DNA from 4 places in the Bacillus sp. BACIII genome. Region 4 is predicted to be linked to each of the others. Evidence: riboswitches for the same ligand, from Rfam matches in the RefSeq annotation. Region 4 holds a riboswitch; each other region holds the start of a gene.

Region 1 (4,815 bases), 1.4 Mb from region 4:
AAGCCGAACTTGGCGATATCGTATTTGTCGAGCTTCCGGAAGTCGGCGCTGAAATTAAAGCGGACGAGCCATTCGGCAGCGTAGAATCCGTCAAAACCGTATCCGAATTGTACGCACCGATTAACGGAACGGTGACGGAAGTGAACGAAGACCTTGATGACAGCCCTGAATTCGTAAACGAATCTCCGTATGAAAAAGCGTGGATGATCGTCGTGGAACCGGCTGATGCTGAAGAAATCGAAAACCTCATGACTTCCGAGCAATATGACGAAATGACACAGGAAGACTGATCGGATAGCAAAAGGGCCATTTGGACATTCTATCTGTAACGGGAGGTGTCTAATATGGCGTTTGATAAACAAAAGGTCGATGTGACGGAAAACGTCACGGGCCGCTTTCAAAACGGCCGGTTTTCCTTGTTTCATGAAAATGAAGCCATCGGCGAGATGACAGGCATGAACCAGTACGAGCTCAAACAGGGCTTTTCATTTGAGAATCAAAAATTTTATAAAACAGCCGATGTCATAAACGGCAGTGATCCGAAATATGTGGATTGCGATTATGAGAACGGCTGGTGTTAACAGTTGGCGGTGAATTTCACTGCCTTCTTTTTTAATCTGACGCTAAAACAATCGGCAGGTGATGCTTATGAACAACGAAGATGAAAAGGTGATCATCGTAGAAGGGAAATCGGATAAAATCAAAGTCAGAGAAGTGCTCATCGAACCCGCGGAAATCGTCTGTACAAACGGGACGATCGGCCAAACCGAACTGGAAGATTTGGCGGACCGCCTGTTTGACAGAGACGTCTTTATATTAACGGACGCAGATGAATCCGGAGAAAAATTAAGAAAACAGCTGAAACGGGAGCTTCCCGAAGCGAGCCATATCTATATAGACAGAACATACAGGCAAGTCGAGTCGTGCCCGGGCCATCATCTCGCATCTGTGCTGATCAGAGCCGGCTTTGATGCTGACACTGTATTTTTGAAAAAGAACGACCTGAGGTGATAATCAAAATGAAAGAACTCCAAGAAAATGAACTCGAATTGATTCAGGATGACGTCTATCTTCTGTATTTGTACACCCCGTTTTGCGGCACATGCCAGCTGGCGTCCAAGATGCTTTCTGTCGTCGAAGAAATGCTGCCCGGCACCGCCTTCTATAAAAACAACGTGAATTATTCCCCCGCATTCGCCAAAGCCTATCAGATTGAAAGCGTTCCGTGCTTTTTGCTGTTTAAAGGCGGAGAACTTGTTGAGAAAGGATACGCCTTCCGCTCCGTTTCCTATTTATATGAGCTGATTAAACAAAAAACATCGCAAACGTTCCCGATGTGACAATTTTTACTGGAAAATGTCGTGCGGTTTATAAAGGGTTCTGTCCGTTAAAAAGAGAAAGTGTATGTATGGCCATTAAAACGGGAGGTTATACGAGTGGAGAAAATAGAAGTTTTGGAGAATGACGGACAGCATCTGTTTTTGAAACCGCTATTAAACGCCTCAACGCTGCTGATTACATTCCAGGGAGAAAAAGAAGCCTTAACGGTCTCAATTAACGGACAGGGAGAAATGAGAAAAACGTCAGTTTCAAAGGAAAAATCTAATTTGACCTTTTACGGAAACCAGGCGGAAATCATCCATCTCCTGCACGGTGATGTCTCTTTGCAGAAGCTCATCCAAAGCGGAAAACTCAAAGTGAAAGGATCATTCCGGGCCCTGCTGAAGCTGGAGGCCATCCTCTGGCTGACAAACGGATTTTTTCAGACGATCAGCAAACGGCCGTAAACAGCCAATCTACTATGTGACAATAGCTTCCATTATTTATTTTATTGACTTTTTATCATTCGCCGTGCTATTCTACAGTAAGAATTTCCGGACGAAAATACGATATGTTTTCTCTTATCAAGAGAGGTGGAGGGAAGTGCCCTATGAAGCCCGGCAACCATCAACATTGTTGAAATGGTGCCAATTCACTCGAAGCGGTCTGCTTTGAAAGATGAGAGAAAGGCCTTTTTCAATAAGCCTTTCTGCTCATTTTTGCAGAAAGGCTTTTCTTTTGCGTAGAAAACCGGAAGATTTCTTAGAATAGTGTAAGGCAGGTGATTGCTTTGATCCATCTTCAAAATGTTTCAAAAATGTACAAAGCGAAGCATGGGGATGTCAATGCTGTCCAAGATGTCACTCTTGATATCAAAAAGGGCGAAATATTTGGAATTATAGGATATAGCGGAGCTGGTAAAAGTTCCTTAATCCGTCTTTTGAACGGCCTTGAAAAGCCGACGTCAGGCATCGTGGAAGTCGCGGGGACGGAATTAAATAAAGTAAGCAGCCGCGGGCTGAGAAAAGCGCGCCAGGAAATCAGCATGATTTTCCAGCATTTTAACCTATTGTGGTCGCGTACCGTCCGGGAGAATATTATGTTTCCGCTGGAAATCGCCGGCGTGAAAAAAAGCGAACGGGTCCGCCGCGCCGATGAACTGATTAAACTGGTCGGATTAGAGGGGAAAGAAAAGTCTTATCCGTCACAGCTGAGCGGCGGTCAAAAGCAGCGTGTCGGCATCGCCCGGGCGCTCGCCAATAATCCGAAAGTCCTTCTGTGCGATGAAGCGACATCAGCGCTCGACCCGCAGACGACCGATTCAATTTTGGATCTTTTATCCGATATAAATGACAGACTCGGTCTGACGATCGTGCTCATTACCCATGAAATGCACGTCATCCGAAAAATCTGCAACAGAGTCGCCGTCATGGAAAACGGGAAAGTCGTTGAAGAAGGCGAAGTGCTCCAAGTCTTCAGAAACCCGCGCGAACCGATGACCAAGCGTTTCGTTCAGCAGGTGACAGAACCGGAGGAGACGAAAGAAACCATCCAGCATTTTCTGCAGGAAACCGCGACAGGAAAAACGATTCAGCTTTCATTTGTCGGGCAGGCCGCCGAGCAGCCCCTCATTACGGAGATGATCCGAAACTTTGATGTGGACGTCAATATTCTGCAGGGGAAAATCTCACAGACGAAGGACGGAGCCTACGGTTCTTTATTCATCCATATTGACGGTCAGGAAAAAGAAGTAGAAAACGTGATCAGGTTCATCAAAGACAAACAGGTAGAAGCAGAGGTGATCACAAATGTTTGAAAAATGGTTCCCGAACGTTGATTTAACCGAGCTGTGGACGGCCACATACGAGACCCTTTATATGACGGTCATCGCATTAGTTTTTTCATTTATCATCGGAGCGATTCTCGGTCTTCTGCTCTTTTTAACGGGCAAGGGAAGCTTATGGGAAAATAAAATCATTAACACCGTGATTGCGGCGGTCGTTAATATTTTCAGGTCTATTCCGTTTCTTATTTTAATTATTCTGCTTCTCGGCTTTACTAAGATTTTGGTCGGATCGATTTTAGGGCCGAACGCCGCATTGCCCGCGCTGATTATCGGCTCCGCGCCGTTTTACGCCCGGCTTGTTGAAATCGCGCTGCGGGAAGTCGATAAAGGAGTCATCGAAGCTGCCAGATCAATGGGAGCAAAGACATCGACGATTATCTTCAAAGTGCTGATTCCTGAATCAATGCCTGCGTTAATTTCGGGCATCACCGTTACAGCCATCGCCCTGATCGGATCTACCGCCATTGCCGGCGCCATCGGTTCAGGCGGACTCGGAAACCTTGCATATGTAGAGGGGTACCAGTCCAACAATACGGATGTAACGTTTGTAGCGACAGTATTTATACTCATCATCGTCTTTATCATTCAGATTATCGGTGATGTGATTACAAATATAATAGACAAAAGATAAGGGAGGATTTACATTGAAAAAGATTGTATTAAGTGCGCTGCTGCTTGTGTTCGCGGGAGTTTTGGCCGCCTGCGGATCAAACGGCTCAAATAAAAAGGAAATCGTCGTCGCCGCGACAAAAACACCGCATGCTGAAATCTTAAAAGAAGCGGAACCGCTCTTGAAGGAAAAAGGCTACACATTAAAAGTAAAAGTGCTGAACGATTACAAAATGTACAACAAAGCGTTAGCTGATAATGAAGTGGATGCGAACTACTTCCAGCACGTTCCTTACCTTGAACAGGAAATGAAAGAAAATAAAGATTACAAACTCGTGAATGCCGGAGCCGTTCACCTTGAGCCGTTCGGTATTTACACGAAAAAATACAAATCACTGAAAGACCTGCCTAAAGGCGCGACCATCATCATGACAAACAACGTCGCTGAACAAGGCCGTATGCTGGCGATGCTTGAAAAAGCCGGACTGATTACTCTTGATCCGAAGGTAAAAACGATCGACGCCACTACGAAAAACATTACGAAAAACCCGAAAGACCTGACATTCAAAAAAATCGCCCCTGAATTAACGGCGAAAGCATATAATGAAGAAGAAGGCGATGCAGTCTTCATTAACGTCAACTATGCGATTCAAAACAAACTGAATCCGTTAAAAGATGCGATTCAAGTGGAATCAACGAAAAACAACCCGTACGCAAACATCATCGCCGTACGCAAAGGTGACGAAAAATCAGCGAAAATCAAAGCGCTTATGGAAGTGCTTCACTCTAAGAAAATCAAAGACTTTATTGAGAAAAAATACGACGGAGCCGTGCTTCCAGTATCTGAATAAAGCAAAAACCCCGGATGGACCATCCGGGGTTTTTTTCGGGTATTAATCGGAGAACTGTCCATAATAAAAAGGAAGGTTAACGATTGGAGGGAATGGCAGTGGCTCAATACCAGGATAACGGAAAAAGCGTGCATGACGCATTGAAACAATATAAAGAAGGTTTAGGCATATTCGAGCAAAAAATGCCGA
Region 2 (4,815 bases), 250 kb from region 4:
TCATACTGCTCATTCACCCGATTAACTAATGTTCCTCCGTGCGGTGCTAGACTCATAGTACATTTTCCTCCCAGTTAACAGATAAATAAACTCAGATTAATAGTTAAATGCCCCCGCCTTGTTCATGGACAGAGCGTTTCTCTTTTCGGATGGCTTTCATCAGACTGGCGGCTCCGCCAGCTGCCAAAAGCACGCTGGCCATCATAAAGATGGAATAGTAATCTCCTTTTAACAGCAGAGAGACAAGCAGATACGAAATCGACAGTGACAAAAACGGCGAAACGACCCATACTTTGAGCATCGTTTTCACGACTTCTTTATGAAAAACGTTCGGCCCGTTTTTGGCCATTCCGATACCGATGATTGATGATGATGTCACCTGCGCCAAAGGAACCGGCAGACCGAACACGGAACTGATAATGACAAGTCCGGCTCCGGTTCCGGAAAGCAGTATGCCTTCGCCGGCGGAAAATCTCGTAATCTTTTTCCCGTTGGTTTCAAGCACTCTGCGTCCTAAAAGCAGAGCGCCGAGAGCGACAAAGATACCTCCGTACAGCGTCCCTTTGGACACGCTGAGCACGCCGGCGGCAACTAAAGGCCCTACCGCATTTGCGACGTTGTTCATTCCGGCTGAAAAAGCTTCCCAAAACCCCGCAATAAGCAGGACAACCCCCAAAACCTTCTGTTTCCGGCTCGAAATGACTCGAATATTCAGAGAACTGGATACCTTCGATACGAGAAACGTGAAACAGAACGCAACAAACGGTACGAGCACCCAAAAAATCACGATGACCAAAAGATGCTGCAGAAACAATACTTTGTACGCGACGCCGACCCCGACAATCGCCCCAACGGTGACCTCGCTTGTCGACAGCGGAATGCCGAGCACATTCGCCGTGAATAACGATAACGCCGCCGCTCCGATAATAATGCACACAATGGTGAGCGTAATGGTCTGTTCGGGAATGATTCCGCCGCTGATCGTCTTAACGACTTCTCCGCCGCCGATAACCGCCCCTGACAGGACGCCGGCCGCGCAGATAATCAGCGCATACGTTTTCTTTTTAACGGCGCCGGAACCGTAAGCGACCCCCATTGAAGCCGCGGCTCCGCTGGCTCCGATATTCATGGCGAAAAACAGGCAGAATAAAATAGCGGCTAATTCCATTGTGCAGCTCCTTTATTCATGCAGTCCGCATTCTGTTTTTGCCATTCCGTTCCATCTGCCGCTCCGCAGGTCTTCTGCGGTAAACGCAGGTGAAGTGCACGGTTCACAGCCGATGCTCGGATAGCCCTGATCATGAAGAATGTTATAATCCAGCTCATGCTTGGATGTATATCTCCAGATGTCTTTCCACGTCCAGTGGATCAGCGGGCATACTTTAATGGATTGAAACTTATCGTCTTTATTCAGGAAATTCGTATTCGCCCGGCTCGGCCCTTGATCGCGTCGGAGGCCGGACAGCCATGCCGGACGCCCGGCGAGCGCTTCTCTTAACGGCAGAATTTTTCTGATGAAGCAGCACTGGTTCGGTTCTCTTTCCCACAGTTTATCTCCGTGAGCCTCGGCCTGTTCCTCAAGAGTAAGGCTGGGCTTTTTCAGGATGATGTTCAGTCCCGGGTAACGTTCTTTCACTTTTTCGATCGTTTCATATGTTTCTTTAAAGTGAAGTCCTGTATCGAGAAACACGATTTCCGCGTCTTTTTTCACTTTAGAAATTAAATCGATCAGGACGATTCCCTCAATCCCGAAGCTGCACGCGTAAACAAGCTGGTCTCCGTAGTGGCCGTATGCCCATTTTAAAACGGACAGCGCGCCTTTATAGGAATCGTCTTCCGGAAATGTAATCGCCGGTTCCTCCCATGTGTCATACGTTAGCATTTTTTCTTTCCTCCTCCCGGAGACAATCAAACAGCTGTTGTTTTCTGCCGGTTGTCTTATCCCTCAATCTTTTTTCATATAAAAAACTTTCAATCCAGCGGAATGAAAGACAGTGACCCGTTATAGCCCTTATCTTCAAAATGCTGTGCATTTTTCTGGATGCGGCACCTTGCATGACACGCAGGTTGCCGGGCGTCATCGGTCCAGTCCCTCAGCCGCTCTTGATAAGCTTTTTAGATTTGTACTAAATTTTAGCACAATTCTAACAGAAGTCAACCCGAGTTTTTTGATAGGAATAATAAAACAGGCCCTGAGGCCTGTTTTATTGTCATTATTTTTTAAACCAATCTTTTGACTCGGGATTTTGTTTCCATGATTTCAGTTTCTCAATGTCATCTGAATGTATCGTTCCGTTTTCAAGCGCTACTTCAATCAGCGTGTCATAATCTGTTAACGAGTAGTACGGCAGACCCGCTTTTTTAAAGGCTTCTCTTGCTTTCGGCAGTCCGTATGTAAAAATTGAAAGGACGCCGAGAACTTCCGCGCCCTCTCTTTGAAGGGCCGCCGCAGCTTCAAGCACGCTGCCCCCGGTAGAAATCAAGTCTTCAATCACGACTGTTTTTTGTCCTTTTTTAACGGCGCCTTCTATTTGATTTCCTTTGCCGTGCGCTTTCGGTTTGCTTCTGACGTAGCACATCGGAGCGCCTGTACGGTCTGCGAGAAGCGCAGCATGCGGAATGCCTGCCGTGGCAGTGCCCGCGATCATCTCCGCCTCGGGGAAATGCTCTTTCAGCAGTCTGCCGAGCCCGTCCGCCACATTATTTCTCACTTTTGGATACGACAATGTCAGACGGTTGTCACAATAAATCGGCGATAAAATGCCGCTCGCCCACGTAAACGGCTCATTCGGGCGTAAAAAGACAGCTTCAATGTGTAATAGATGTTTTGCGATAGCCTGTTTCATCGGCGAACGCCCTCCCATTCCAGTTTAATGGCTTCATATGCTTTAACGGGGTTTTCCGCTTTTGTAATTGAACGGCCTACGACAATGGCAGACGAACCGTTTTCTTTCGCAAATGACGGAGTCGCCGTCCGGACTTGATCATCAGCTGCGTCATTGGCCGTGCGGATGCCCGGAGTGACTGTCAGAAATGACGGCCGGACCGCTTCATAAATGGCTTTTGTTTCATGAACTGAACATACCACTCCGTCCAGCCCGCACTCTTCAGCCATTTTGCCGTAATGTACAACCGTTTCTAACAGCGGCTTTTGCAGCAGAAGCTCTTCCTTCGCCATCTGCTCTGAAGTGCTCGTCAGCTGGGTGACTGCGATTAATGACGGGCGTTTTTTGCCTGCCGGCGTGCCTTCTTCAAGCCCCTCAAGAGCTGCGCGCATCATGCGTCCGCCCCCTGCGGCATGCACATTGACGAGATCAACGCCGAGGCCCGCAAGCCGCTTCATCGCTTTATTGACTGTAGTCGGAATATCATGAAGCTTCAAATCTAAAAATATATCACAGTTCCGTTCTTTTAATTGGTGAATTATGGCGGGTCCTTCCTGATAAAAAAGTTCCATCCCCGTTTTGACAAACAGCCTTTCCTTTTTAAACAAATCTAGAAACGCTAAAGTTTCTTCTCCTGATGCAAAATCAAGCGCGATGATGGGCAGGTTGTTCTGCATGTTTCCAGCTCCTTCCGATGCATTCACTTACAGATTGATAACCGTATTGGCGCAGCACACGAGGGAGCTGTTCAATGATTTCCGGGCAGACGAACGGATTGACGAAGTTGGCCGTCCCGACGGCAACTGCACTTGCTCCGGCGAGAAGAAATTCTAATGCATCTTCTGCGGTCTGGACGCCGCCCATCCCGATAATCGGAATGTCAACGGCCTGGCTGACTTCGTATACCATCCGGATGGCGACCGGTTTGATCGCCGGGCCTGACAGTCCGCCCGTTTTATTTGCTAAAATCGGCCGTCCCGTCTTAAGATCGAGCCTCATCCCGACGAGTGTATTAATCATCGTCAGCCCGTCAGCACCGGCCGCTTCAATCGCTTTCGCAATTTCGGTTATGTTTGCGACATTAGGAGAAAGCTTCACATACACAGGCACTGAGGAAACTTCTTTCACCGCTTTTGTCAGATCGGCCGCCATGGCGGGATCAGTTCCAAAAGCAATCCCGCCCGTTTTGACATTCGGACACGAGATGTTCAGCTCAAGCGCATGCACATTCGGCGCTTGGCTGATGCGTTCGGCTACTTCTTTATAGTCTTCCACCTGAGAACCCGCGACGTTTGCGATAATCGGCGTGTCAAACTGTTCGAGCCAAGGCAGCTCATGATTGAGCACATGCTCCAGACCGGGATTTTGCAGTCCGATGGCATTCAGCATTCCCGCGCTTGTCTCCGCCACTCTCGGTGTCGGATTTCCGAAGCGGGCTTCGTTCGTGGTGGCTTTAATCATGATGCCTCCGAGGCATGATAAATCGTAAAATCCGGCATATTCCTTCCCGAAACCGAAACATCCGGAAGCGGGGATGATCGGGTTTTTCAATTGGAGACCCGGCAGATTCACCTCTAACATTACAGCGCCACCTCCTCAGCTTTAAATACCGGCCCGTCAAGGCAGACTTTTACATACGACGTATCGCTTTCGCCCGTACGGCACACGCAGGCGAAGCAGGCCCCTATTCCGCAGCCCATCCGCTCTTCCATCGAAAGGTAAACTTCTTTATGGCCGTACTGCTGCTTCAGCGCTTTCAGCATCGGTGTCGGCCCGCAGCTGAGCAGGACATCGAATTCGAGCTGCTTTTCGCGGATGACATCGGTGACAAATCCTTTTTCTCCATATGTTCCGTCAGCCGTCGCCACGTAGGTATCTCCGTACGCGAGACATTCCTGTTCGTAAAAAACATCCTTTGCTGATTGAAACC
Region 3 (4,815 bases), 1.6 Mb from region 4:
CTTCCGGCATGACGGACGCCACATGAAGAAGCATTTTTTTCAGACCGGACGGAATGCGTTCAAACGGTTTAAGCGACAGCGGTTCGCGGTAAATATTGTACCCGCCGAACAGCTCGTCCGCGCCTTCCCCGGATAACGCAACCGTTACATGCTTTTTCGCTTCTTTCGCGACAAAGTACAAAGGAATCGCCGCCGGATCTGCAAGCGGGTCATCGAAGTGCCAGACGATTTTCGGAAGCTCGTTCATATACTCCTCAGGAGAAATGACTTTGCTGATATTTTCAATCCCGAGCGCGGCAGCTGTTTCCTTCGCTACGTCAACCTCACTGAAGCCCTGCTGTTCAAAGCCGACAGAAAATGTTTTAAGGTTCGGGTGAAATTCTTTCGCAACTGAGACGATAAAAGAAGAGTCGATGCCGCCGGATAGAAACGAGCCGACAGGAACGTCACTTCTCATGTGGACTTTGACAGAGTCAAAGATTGCGTCTCTGACTTCTTTCACCAATTTATCTTCATCGGACTGAACGGGCTTAAAGTTCGCTTTGAAATATGTTTTAAACGCGATTTCGCCTTCCGGGCGGATCGTAAACTGGCTGCCCGGCTCGACTTTTTTCACTTCAGCGTCAAGCGTGCTCGGTTCAGGGACGAATTGGAAAGACATATATTGCTGTAAAGAAGCTTTATCGAGATCAATACCGTTTTGAGCGGCCATTAAACTTTTTCTTTCAGATGCAAAATACACTTTGTCCCCGATGGTTGTGTAATACAGCGGTTTAATGCCGAACGGGTCTCTCGCGCCGTACATGACACGGTCAGTTTTGTTCCAGATTAAAAACGCAAACATTCCGCGAAGCTTTGAAGCGGCTTCTTCTTTATAATGACGGTATGTCGCAAGGAGCACCTCGGTATCGGAATCTGTATTGAAAGTGTAGCCTTTCGCTTCAAGCTCTTCTCTCAATTCAATGTAGTTATAGATTTCGCCGTTAAAAATGATCCAATATTTCTCATCTTCATATGATAAAGGCTGTCCGCCGTTTTCTACGTCAATAATACTGAGCCGTCTGAAGCCGAATCCGACGTGCTCATCATGATAATACCCATCGCTGTCAGGACCGCGGTGAACGATCATTTGGTTCATTTGTTTGATTAGCTCTTCTTGATCTGCGGTTTGAGTTAATGGATGCTTATTAAAAACACCGACAAATCCACACATAGTATAGCCTCCATAAGTGTAATTTTCTAATTGGACCCCCTTTTTATAGACGCTTTGTTACGCCATTGGTTTCACGCTATGTAAAAAATAAGCATGGCAGCATCTGCAAAAAGGGAAAGCCGCTTAAATAAGCGGCTATAAAATTATTCTCCTAGTGCTTCTTTGCGAAGCGCATCCGCCTTGTCAGTACGCTCCCAAGGAAGATCCACATCGTGACGTCCGAAGTGGCCGTAAGCGGCAGTCTGCTTATAGATCGGACGGCGCAAATCAAGCATTTTAATAATGCCGGCAGGTCTCAGGTCGAAGTTATTCCGTACGACTTCGATCAGTTTCTCTTCAGAAGCTTTTCCTGTATCAAATGTATTGATGGAAATAGATACAGGCTGTGCCACGCCGATTGCGTATGCAAGCTGCACTTCACAAGAATCAGCAAGTCCTGCAGCCACGATGTTTTTCGCTACGTATCTCGCAGCGTAAGCCGCTGAACGGTCTACTTTCGTCGCATCCTTACCGGAGAATGCACCGCCGCCGTGGCGTGCATATCCGCCGTATGTATCAACAATGATTTTACGGCCGGTAAGTCCCGCATCACCTTGAGGACCGCCGATTACGAAACGTCCCGTAGGGTTGATGAAGTATTTTGTTTCGTCATCAATCAGTTCCTCAGGCACGACAGGATTAATGACATGCTCTTTCAGATTGCGCTGAATCTGCTCAAGCGTAATTTCCGGATGGTGCTGAGTTGAGATGACGATCGCATCGATGCGGACCGGCTTATTGTTTTCATCATATTCAACGGTAACTTGCGTTTTTCCGTCAGGGCGAAGGTACGGAAGAATGTCTTCTTTGCGGACTTCGCTCAAACGGCGGGCCAATTTATGCGCCAAAGAGATCGGAAGCGGCATAAGCTCTTTCGTTTCGTTACACGCATAACCGAACATCAGACCTTGGTCACCTGCTCCGATAGCTTCGATTTCAGCATCGCTCATTGTGCCTTCACGCGCTTCAAGAGCCTGATCGACACCCATTGCGATATCCGCAGACTGTTCATCAATTGATGTTAAAACAGCGCAAGTCTCCGCATCAAATCCGTATTTTGCCCGTGTGTAGCCGATTTCTTTAATCGTTTCACGGACTGTTTTCGGAATGTCAACGTATGTTGATGTTGTAATCTCTCCGCTTACCAGCACAAGGCCTGTCGTTACAGATGTTTCACAGGCTACGCGCGCGTTCGGGTCTTTTTTTAAAATCTCATCTAAGATGCTGTCAGAAATTTGGTCACAGATTTTATCCGGATGACCCTCGGTAACAGATTCAGATGTAAATAGTCGACGGTTTTTACTCATTCACTTTTCCTCCTGAAAAAAGATCTTTTGAAAGACCTTCTCATATGATACGGAACTCGCTCCCTCTTAATACAATGTCATACTATATCAGAGAATGTTAATTGGCATATTTTATGAAATAAAAAAACCTTTTCCACTCGAGGAAAGGGTTTGGTCTGTGTGCCTTTCACTCTTATCGCTCAAGGAAATATTAAACCTTGCATCAGGTTAGCACCTTGGTTTCCCACAGTGTATTCACCTGCTTTTTTACAGAGAAACCGGTTGCTGGGCTTCATCGGGCCTGTCCCTCCGCCAGCTCGGGATAAGAGTATCCGCTCAATGAAATATCTTATCGTAAAAGGGCGGAAAGTGTCAATATGAATTAAAGCGATTACGCGCCTTTATTTCAGGAAGCAATGGAAAAACACAAACAAAAAATAATAAACAGTATAGACTATTTTTATATATGTGTTATACTAATTCCACATTCAGCGAAATAAAAATAAACCGGCAAAGGAAGGGTTTTATGAAATTAGTTGATTTAACCGCAGATCTTCAAGCATTACTCGCAAGTCCAAATGTGCATCATAATTTATCGGCGCCAAAACTTACCGAAAAAGTGATCACCCGAAATGAAGGGACGCTGACATCTACGGGCGCCGTACGCGCCACTACCGGTGCATATACGGGGCGATCACCTAAAGATAAATTTATCGTTCGTGAAAAAAGCACTGAAAATCAAATTGATTGGGGCGCGGTGAACCAGCCCATTTCTGAAGCGGCGTTTGAAAAGCTGTACGCCAAAGTCGTCAGCTACTTAAAACAGAGAGATGAACTGTTTGTTTTTGAAGGATTCGCAGGCGCAGATGAAAAATACAGACTGCCGATTACAGTCGTAAATGAATTTGCATGGCACAACCTGTTCGCGCGCCAGCTGTTTATCAGACCGGAGACGGCTGAAAGGGATCCGGAAGCACAGCCGTTTACCATTCTCTCAGCTCCGCATTTTAAAGCGGATCCGGAGACGGACGGCACGCATTCGGAAACATTTATCATTGTCTCTTTCGAAAAGCGCGTCATTTTAATCGGCGGCACCGAATACGCCGGAGAAATGAAAAAATCAATTTTCTCCATTATGAACTTCCTTCTTCCCCAGCAAGATATTCTGCCGATGCACTGCTCAGCCAACGTCGGTGAAAAAGGTGATGTCGCCTTGTTCTTCGGTCTTTCCGGCACGGGGAAAACGACGCTTTCAGCCGATGCGGACCGGAAACTGATCGGCGATGACGAGCACGGCTGGTCAGACTCCGGCGTGTTTAACATTGAAGGCGGATGTTATGCTAAATGTATCAACCTGAGCGAAGAAAAAGAACCGCAGATTTTTCGTGCGATCCGCTTCGGGTCTGTTCTTGAGAATGTTGTGCTTGATGAAAAAACGGGTGAGGCGGATTACGACAATTCCTTCTACACGGAAAACACAAGAGCCGCGTATCCGATTGAGATGATCGGCAATATCGTGCAGCCGAGCATTGCCGACCATCCGCAGGCGATCGTCTTTTTAACGGCGGACGCGTTCGGGGTGCTCCCTCCGATCAGCAAACTGACGAAGGAACAGGCGATGTATCATTTCTTAAGCGGGTACACCAGCAAACTCGCGGGAACCGAGCGCGGCGTGACATCTCCGCAAACGACTTTCTCAACATGCTTCGGTTCACCTTTCCTGCCGCTTCCGGCTCACGTCTATGCCGAAATGCTCGGGCATAAAATCGACGAGCACGGCGCTCAAGTCTTCCTGGTCAACACAGGCTGGACCGGCGGAGGGTACGGAGTCGGAGAGCGGATGAAACTTTCGTATACAAGAGCGATGGTAAAAGCCGCAATTGACGGCACGCTTGATCAGACAGATATGACGGCAGACAGCATTTTCGGCCTGCACAGTCCCGTTCACGTTCCGGGCGTTCCGGATGAGGTTCTTCAGCCTGAAAACACATGGAGCGATAAAAAAGCATACAATGAAAAGGCGCTGTTTTTAGCCAATGAGTTTAAAGAAAACTTTAAAAAGTTTTCTCATGCAGACTCAATTGCCAAAACCGGCGGACCTCTCGTTTAATCAAAAAAGCCAAGGGCGCTGCTGCCCTTGGCTTTTGTTTTTTCAGTTAGTCGAATGAAGCGAAGTGAGTCTATATGTAATGCTCGTCCGGCCGTTCGCCCATTCGAGCTTTTGGACTTCGCCAGTGCCGGATTTCTCGCCGTTTTTTGTTTTGCGCACGTCCATCG
Region 4 (4,815 bases):
AAATCCGGCCCCACGGGTCAATAATCAGGCTGTGGCCGGCAAATTCATTATCGGGATTTGACCCCGTGCAGTTAGAGGCCGCGACAAAACATTGGTTTTCAATGGCTCTGGCGACAAGCAGACTCCGCCAATGATCGAGGCGGGGCAGAGGCCATTCCGCAGAGATAAACAGGACATTCGCTCCTTGGGACGTATGCTTTCTGATCCATTCGGGGAACCGGATATCATAGCAGATCAGCCCGGCGCACTTGACACCGTCAAGCTCAAAGGAACCGTCACTGTTTCCTGCCGCCAAATGCAGATGTTCGTCCATCAGCTGAAACAGATGGGCTTTCTGATACCGCTTCACGATCTGCCCGCTGTTATCTGCGATGTACATAGTGTTATAGACGTTTTCGCCTTCTTTGACCGCAAAAGATCCGGCAACGAGGTGTACGTTGTATGCTTTGGCCGTTTTTTTAAGCCATTGTTCCGAAACTTCGCCGTTTTCATCCGCCAGCTGGTCAAGCCGTGTGAGATCATAGCCGGTCGCCCACAGCTCAGGAAGCACGATGACATCAGCATGGCGGCTTTCTTGCTCGATTAAAGTTTCTGCTTTTTTGAAGTTTTCTGAAGGATTTCCGTATGAAATATCAAATTGCAAACAGGAAACGGTCCATTTCATTTTTTATACACCTCAAGTTTCTCTTTACTTTTTTTATTTAACCATATATGATGATGGACTATCATTTCAAGACATTTTTAGAAGGTGAAAATATGAACTTTGAAGTCTCAGATGTACTCAAACAGCTGCCGGAACAATTTTTTGCATCTTTGGTGCAAAAGGTCAATCAAAAGCTGAAAGAAGGCAAAGACATCATCAATTTAGGACAGGGAAACCCCGATCAGCCGACGCCTCAGCATATCGTTGAAGAAATGAAGCGCGCCGTCGAAAGGCCGGAAAATCATAAATACTCATCATTCCGGGGCGCTTACAGCTTCAAAAAAGCCGCGGCTGAATTTTATGAAAGGGAGTATGGGGTGACGCTTGATCCGGAAACGGAAGTAGCCGTGCTGTTCGGAGGCAAGGCGGGGCTTGTTGAGCTTCCGCAATGTCTTTTGAACCCGGGAGATACCATTCTTGTGCCTGATCCCGGATATCCTGACTACTGGTCGGGGGTCGCCCTGGCGAAAGCGAAAATGGAAATGATGCCGCTGACGGAAGATAGAGGGTTTCTCCCCGATTACAGCGCAATTCCTGAAAAGGTGCAGAACGAGGCGAAGCTGCTGTATCTCAATTATCCGAATAATCCGACCGGCGCTGTGGCGACAGAAGCGTTTTTCGAGGAGACAGTCAGCTTTGCGGAACAAAACGGCATTTGTGTCGTTCATGATTTCGCATACGGGGCCGTGGGTTTTGACGGGCATAAACCGCTGAGCTTTTTGCAGACAGAAGGCGCAAAAGAAACGGGGATTGAAATCTATACTTTGTCCAAAACGTATAACATGGCGGGCTGGCGGGTCGGATTTGCCGTCGGAAACGCGTCTGTCATCGAAGCGATCAACCTTTATCAAGATCATATGTTTGTCAGCCTGTTTCCCGCGGCGCAGCAGGCGGCAGCCGCCGCTCTTTTGGCGGATCAGACGTGCGTCGCAGCGCAAAATGACAGATATGAGTCGAGACGCAATGCCTGGATTGCAGCCTGCCGTGATATCGGCTGGGATGTGACGGCTCCGGCGGGTTCCTTTTTTGCATGGCTTCCGGTGCCGGACGGTTATACGTCGCAGTCGTTTTCAGATCTGCTTTTGGAAAAAGCGGATGTCGCGGTCGCAGCCGGAAACGGGTTCGGAAAATGGGGAGAAGGCTATATAAGAGTCGGTCTTCTGACAAGTGAAGAAAGACTTAAAGAAGCTGCGGAACGGATCGGGAAGCTGAATCTTTTCACCCGAAAAAGCATTGACATATCAGGATAACAATGCGATAATTCAAAATACTTTATAAAATCATTATTCTTATCAAGAGCAGGCAGAGGGACGAGCCCGATGAAGCCCGGCAACCGACTGATAAAGCACGGTGCTAATTCTTGCAGCAGGAGCTGAGAGATAAGATTCGGACATAACACGAAGCCTCTTTCTGCTCATAAGGAAGAGGCTTTTTTATATTTTGCGAAAGAAAGAGAGGCGTTCACGCATGAGCGAAGTATTGGCAACATATCTTCTGACAGACACAAAGGACAGTGAAAAGCGGGCGGAACAGATTGCGGCGGGGCTGACGGTAGGCTCCTGGACGGATCTGCCCCTGGTGAAACAGGAACAGCTCAGAAAGCATAAAGGCCGGGTCGTGAAAGTTGAGGATAAAGAAGGGGCCAAAGAAAACGAAACACAATCCATTATCACCATCGCCTATCCTGAGGCGAACTTTTCAAAAGATATACCGGCCGTCCTGACGACGGTATTCGGAAAGCTGTCACTGGACGGAAAAATAAAATTGACTGATCTTGAATTTTCCGAAGGGTTTAAACGCTCCCTTCCCGGGCCGAAATTCGGTATATACGGCATTCGCAAACTGTTGGGCGAATTTGAAAGACCGCTTCTGATGAGCATCTTTAAAGGGGTGATCGGACGGGATCTTGCCGACATTAAAGAGCAGCTCAGACAACAGGCGCTCGGCGGCGTGGATCTTATTAAAGATGACGAAATTTTCTTTGAAAATGAACTGGCTCCGTTTGAGACCCGCATTATCGAAGGAAAACAAGTCCTGAAGGAAACGCGGGAGGAGACGGGGCATAACACGCTGTACGCCGTAAACCTGACGGGGAGGACTTCTGAATTGCGGGATAAAGCAAGACGCGCGGCAGAACTCGGGGCAGACGCCCTCTTACTGAATGTGTTCGCCTACGGCTTAGACGTCATGCAAAGCCTTGCTGAAGACGGGGAAATCCCGCTTCCGATTATGGCGCATCCGGCGGTCAGCGGCGCGTTTACATCATCTCCAGTTTACGGTTTATCGCACGCCCTTTTGCTCGGCAAGCTGAACCGCTATTGCGGCGCCGATTTCAGCTTATTTCCGTCACCATACGGATCTGTTGCTCTTCCGAAGGAGTCCGCACTTGCGATCCATCATGAATGTGTAAAAGACGACGTCTTTCACCCGACGTTTGCCGTCCCGTCAGCAGGCATTCATCCCGGCATGGTGCCATTGCTGATGCGTGATTTCGGTATTGATCACATCATCAATGCAGGCGGAGGCATCCACGGCCATCCGAAAGGAGCCGAGGGCGGCGGAAGAGCGTTCCGCGCCATCATTGATGCGGTGCTTGAAGCACAGCCGATTGAAGAAAAAGCCGCGTCGTGCAAAGATCTTCAGCTCGCATTAGACAAATGGGGAAAGGCGGAAACCGTATGACCCGCACACCGCTGATTATTTGTGATTTCGACGGAACAGTCACCATGAACGACAACATTGTCAGTATGATGAAAAAATTCGCACCCCCTGAGTGGCTTGAATTAAAAGACGGTGTTCTGTCTAAAAGTATATCAATTCAGGAAGGAGTCGGCCGGATGTTCGGGCTGCTGCCGAGCAGCTTAAAAGAAGAGCTGACGGACTTTATTCTGGAGGATGCGAAAATACGGGACGGCTTTTTGGATTTTGTTTCGTTTGTCCGGTCAAACGATCTCCCGTTTTACATCGTAAGCGGAGGGATGGACTTTTTTGTGCATCCGCTTTTAGAAGGCATCGTAGAAAAAGAGCGGATCTTTTGCAATCATGCATCCTTTGACAATGAATATATTCATATCAATTGGCCGCACGCCTGTGACGAAGCCTGCACGAATCAGTGCGGCTGCTGCAAACCGTCAGTCATCCGGAAGCTATCCGACCGGCAGAAATTTCTCATTATGATCGGTGATTCGGTGACGGATGTCGAGGCTGCAAAGTTATCCGATATGTGTTTTGCGAGAGATTATCTTTTGACTGAATGCAAAGAGCTTGGTCTTCGGCATCAGCCTTTTCAAGATTTTCATGAAGTGAAAACAGGCATCGAAAATATCGGGGAGGTGCAGGCATGGCTGCAAAAGAAGAACGCTGGCGCGAACTTGCCGAAGTAAAGCGTGAGCTGGCTGAAAGAGACTGGTTCCCGGCTACAAGCGGGAATCTTTCCATCAAAGTATCCGACGGGCCGCTGACGTTTCTCGTTACGGCAAGCGGAAAAGACAAACGAAAAGAAACAGACGAAGATTTTCTCTTAGTCGATGAGAACGGGGAGCCCGCTGAGACCGGCCATTCCTTAAAACCCTCGGCAGAAACGCTTCTCCATACGTACTTATACCAAAAGACAGACGCGGGCTGCTGTCTGCATGTCCATACCGTTAATAATAATGTCATCTCAGAGCTCTACGGGGATGAAAAACAGATCACCTTTCAGGGGCAGGAGATTATTAAGGCGCTCGGATTGTGGGAGGAAAACGCGTCGGTGACCGTTCCGATCATTGACAATCCGGCGCACATCCCGGCATTGGCCGAAAGCTTCGCGCGCCATGCAGACGCCGGATCAGGCGCGGTATTAATCCGCAATCACGGCATTACAGCATGGGGGCGGACCGCGTTTGAGGCGAAAAGGGTGCTGGAAGCCTATGAATTTTTATTCAGCTGTCACATCAAGCTTCTGTCACTTCGGCCGCAGCTTGTAAAATAAAAGGAGGAATGCAAAATGGCGACAATCAGAATTCATGACGAAAAGAATACGATCATTGAACATCAGGAAGAAGTAGCGCGCTTTTTAGACGAACAAGAGGTGATCTATGAGCAGTGGAACATTGAAAAACTTCCGCCTGAGC

The links. Region 4 has a riboswitch for S-adenosylmethionine ahead of mtnW (2,3-diketo-5-methylthiopentyl-1-phosphate enolase). Riboswitches for the same ligand answer to the same signal wherever they lie in the genome.
Region 1: linked by a shared signal. The riboswitch ahead of metN (methionine ABC transporter ATP-binding protein MetN) and the one ahead of mtnW (2,3-diketo-5-methylthiopentyl-1-phosphate enolase) in region 4 are both predicted to bind S-adenosylmethionine.
Region 2: linked by a shared signal. The riboswitch ahead of ACXN9U_RS06800 (phosphoadenylyl-sulfate reductase) and the one ahead of mtnW (2,3-diketo-5-methylthiopentyl-1-phosphate enolase) in region 4 are both predicted to bind S-adenosylmethionine.
Region 3: linked by a shared signal. The riboswitch ahead of metK (methionine adenosyltransferase) and the one ahead of mtnW (2,3-diketo-5-methylthiopentyl-1-phosphate enolase) in region 4 are both predicted to bind S-adenosylmethionine.

The regions. Positions count from the first base shown of each region.
Region 1 covers NZ_CM174437.1:3,077,449-3,082,263, reverse strand. The annotation lists gene gcvH (glycine cleavage system protein GcvH) at 1-290, shown strand, start outside; gene ACXN9U_RS15105 (YusG family protein) at 345-581, shown strand; gene ACXN9U_RS15100 (toprim domain-containing protein) at 649-1,011, shown strand; gene ACXN9U_RS15095 (thioredoxin family protein) at 1,020-1,340, shown strand; gene ACXN9U_RS15090 (SCP2 sterol-binding domain-containing protein) at 1,437-1,787, shown strand; SAM riboswitch class I at 1,899-2,005, shown strand; gene metN (methionine ABC transporter ATP-binding protein MetN) at 2,111-3,136, shown strand; gene ACXN9U_RS15080 (methionine ABC transporter permease) at 3,129-3,797, shown strand; gene metQ (methionine ABC transporter substrate-binding lipoprotein MetQ) at 3,811-4,626, shown strand; gene ACXN9U_RS15070 (carboxymuconolactone decarboxylase family protein) at 4,719-4,815, shown strand, end outside.
Region 2 covers NZ_CM174437.1:1,430,172-1,434,986, forward strand. The annotation lists gene sat (sulfate adenylyltransferase) at 1-56, opposite strand, end outside; gene cysP (sulfate permease) at 104-1,168, opposite strand; gene ACXN9U_RS06800 (phosphoadenylyl-sulfate reductase) at 1,181-1,882, opposite strand; SAM riboswitch class I at 2,009-2,113, opposite strand; gene pyrE (orotate phosphoribosyltransferase) at 2,214-2,846, opposite strand; gene pyrF (orotidine-5'-phosphate decarboxylase) at 2,843-3,562, opposite strand; gene ACXN9U_RS06815 (dihydroorotate dehydrogenase) at 3,531-4,466, opposite strand; gene ACXN9U_RS06820 (dihydroorotate dehydrogenase electron transfer subunit) at 4,466-4,815, opposite strand, start outside.
Region 3 covers NZ_CM174437.1:108,823-113,637, reverse strand. The annotation lists gene asnB (asparagine synthase (glutamine-hydrolyzing)) at 1-1,213, opposite strand, end outside; gene metK (methionine adenosyltransferase) at 1,357-2,559, opposite strand; SAM riboswitch class I at 2,729-2,867, opposite strand; gene pckA (phosphoenolpyruvate carboxykinase (ATP)) at 3,065-4,648, shown strand; gene ACXN9U_RS00695 (DUF2584 domain-containing protein) at 4,691-4,815, opposite strand, start outside.
Region 4 covers NZ_CM174437.1:1,676,261-1,681,075, reverse strand. The annotation lists gene ACXN9U_RS07835 (carbon-nitrogen family hydrolase) at 1-664, opposite strand, end outside; gene ACXN9U_RS07830 (pyridoxal phosphate-dependent aminotransferase) at 757-1,953, shown strand; SAM riboswitch class I at 1,990-2,089, shown strand; gene mtnW (2,3-diketo-5-methylthiopentyl-1-phosphate enolase) at 2,171-3,385, shown strand; gene mtnX (2-hydroxy-3-keto-5-methylthiopentenyl-1-phosphate phosphatase) at 3,382-4,086, shown strand; gene ACXN9U_RS07815 (methylthioribulose 1-phosphate dehydratase) at 4,044-4,673, shown strand; gene ACXN9U_RS07810 (1,2-dihydroxy-3-keto-5-methylthiopentene dioxygenase) at 4,689-4,815, shown strand, end outside.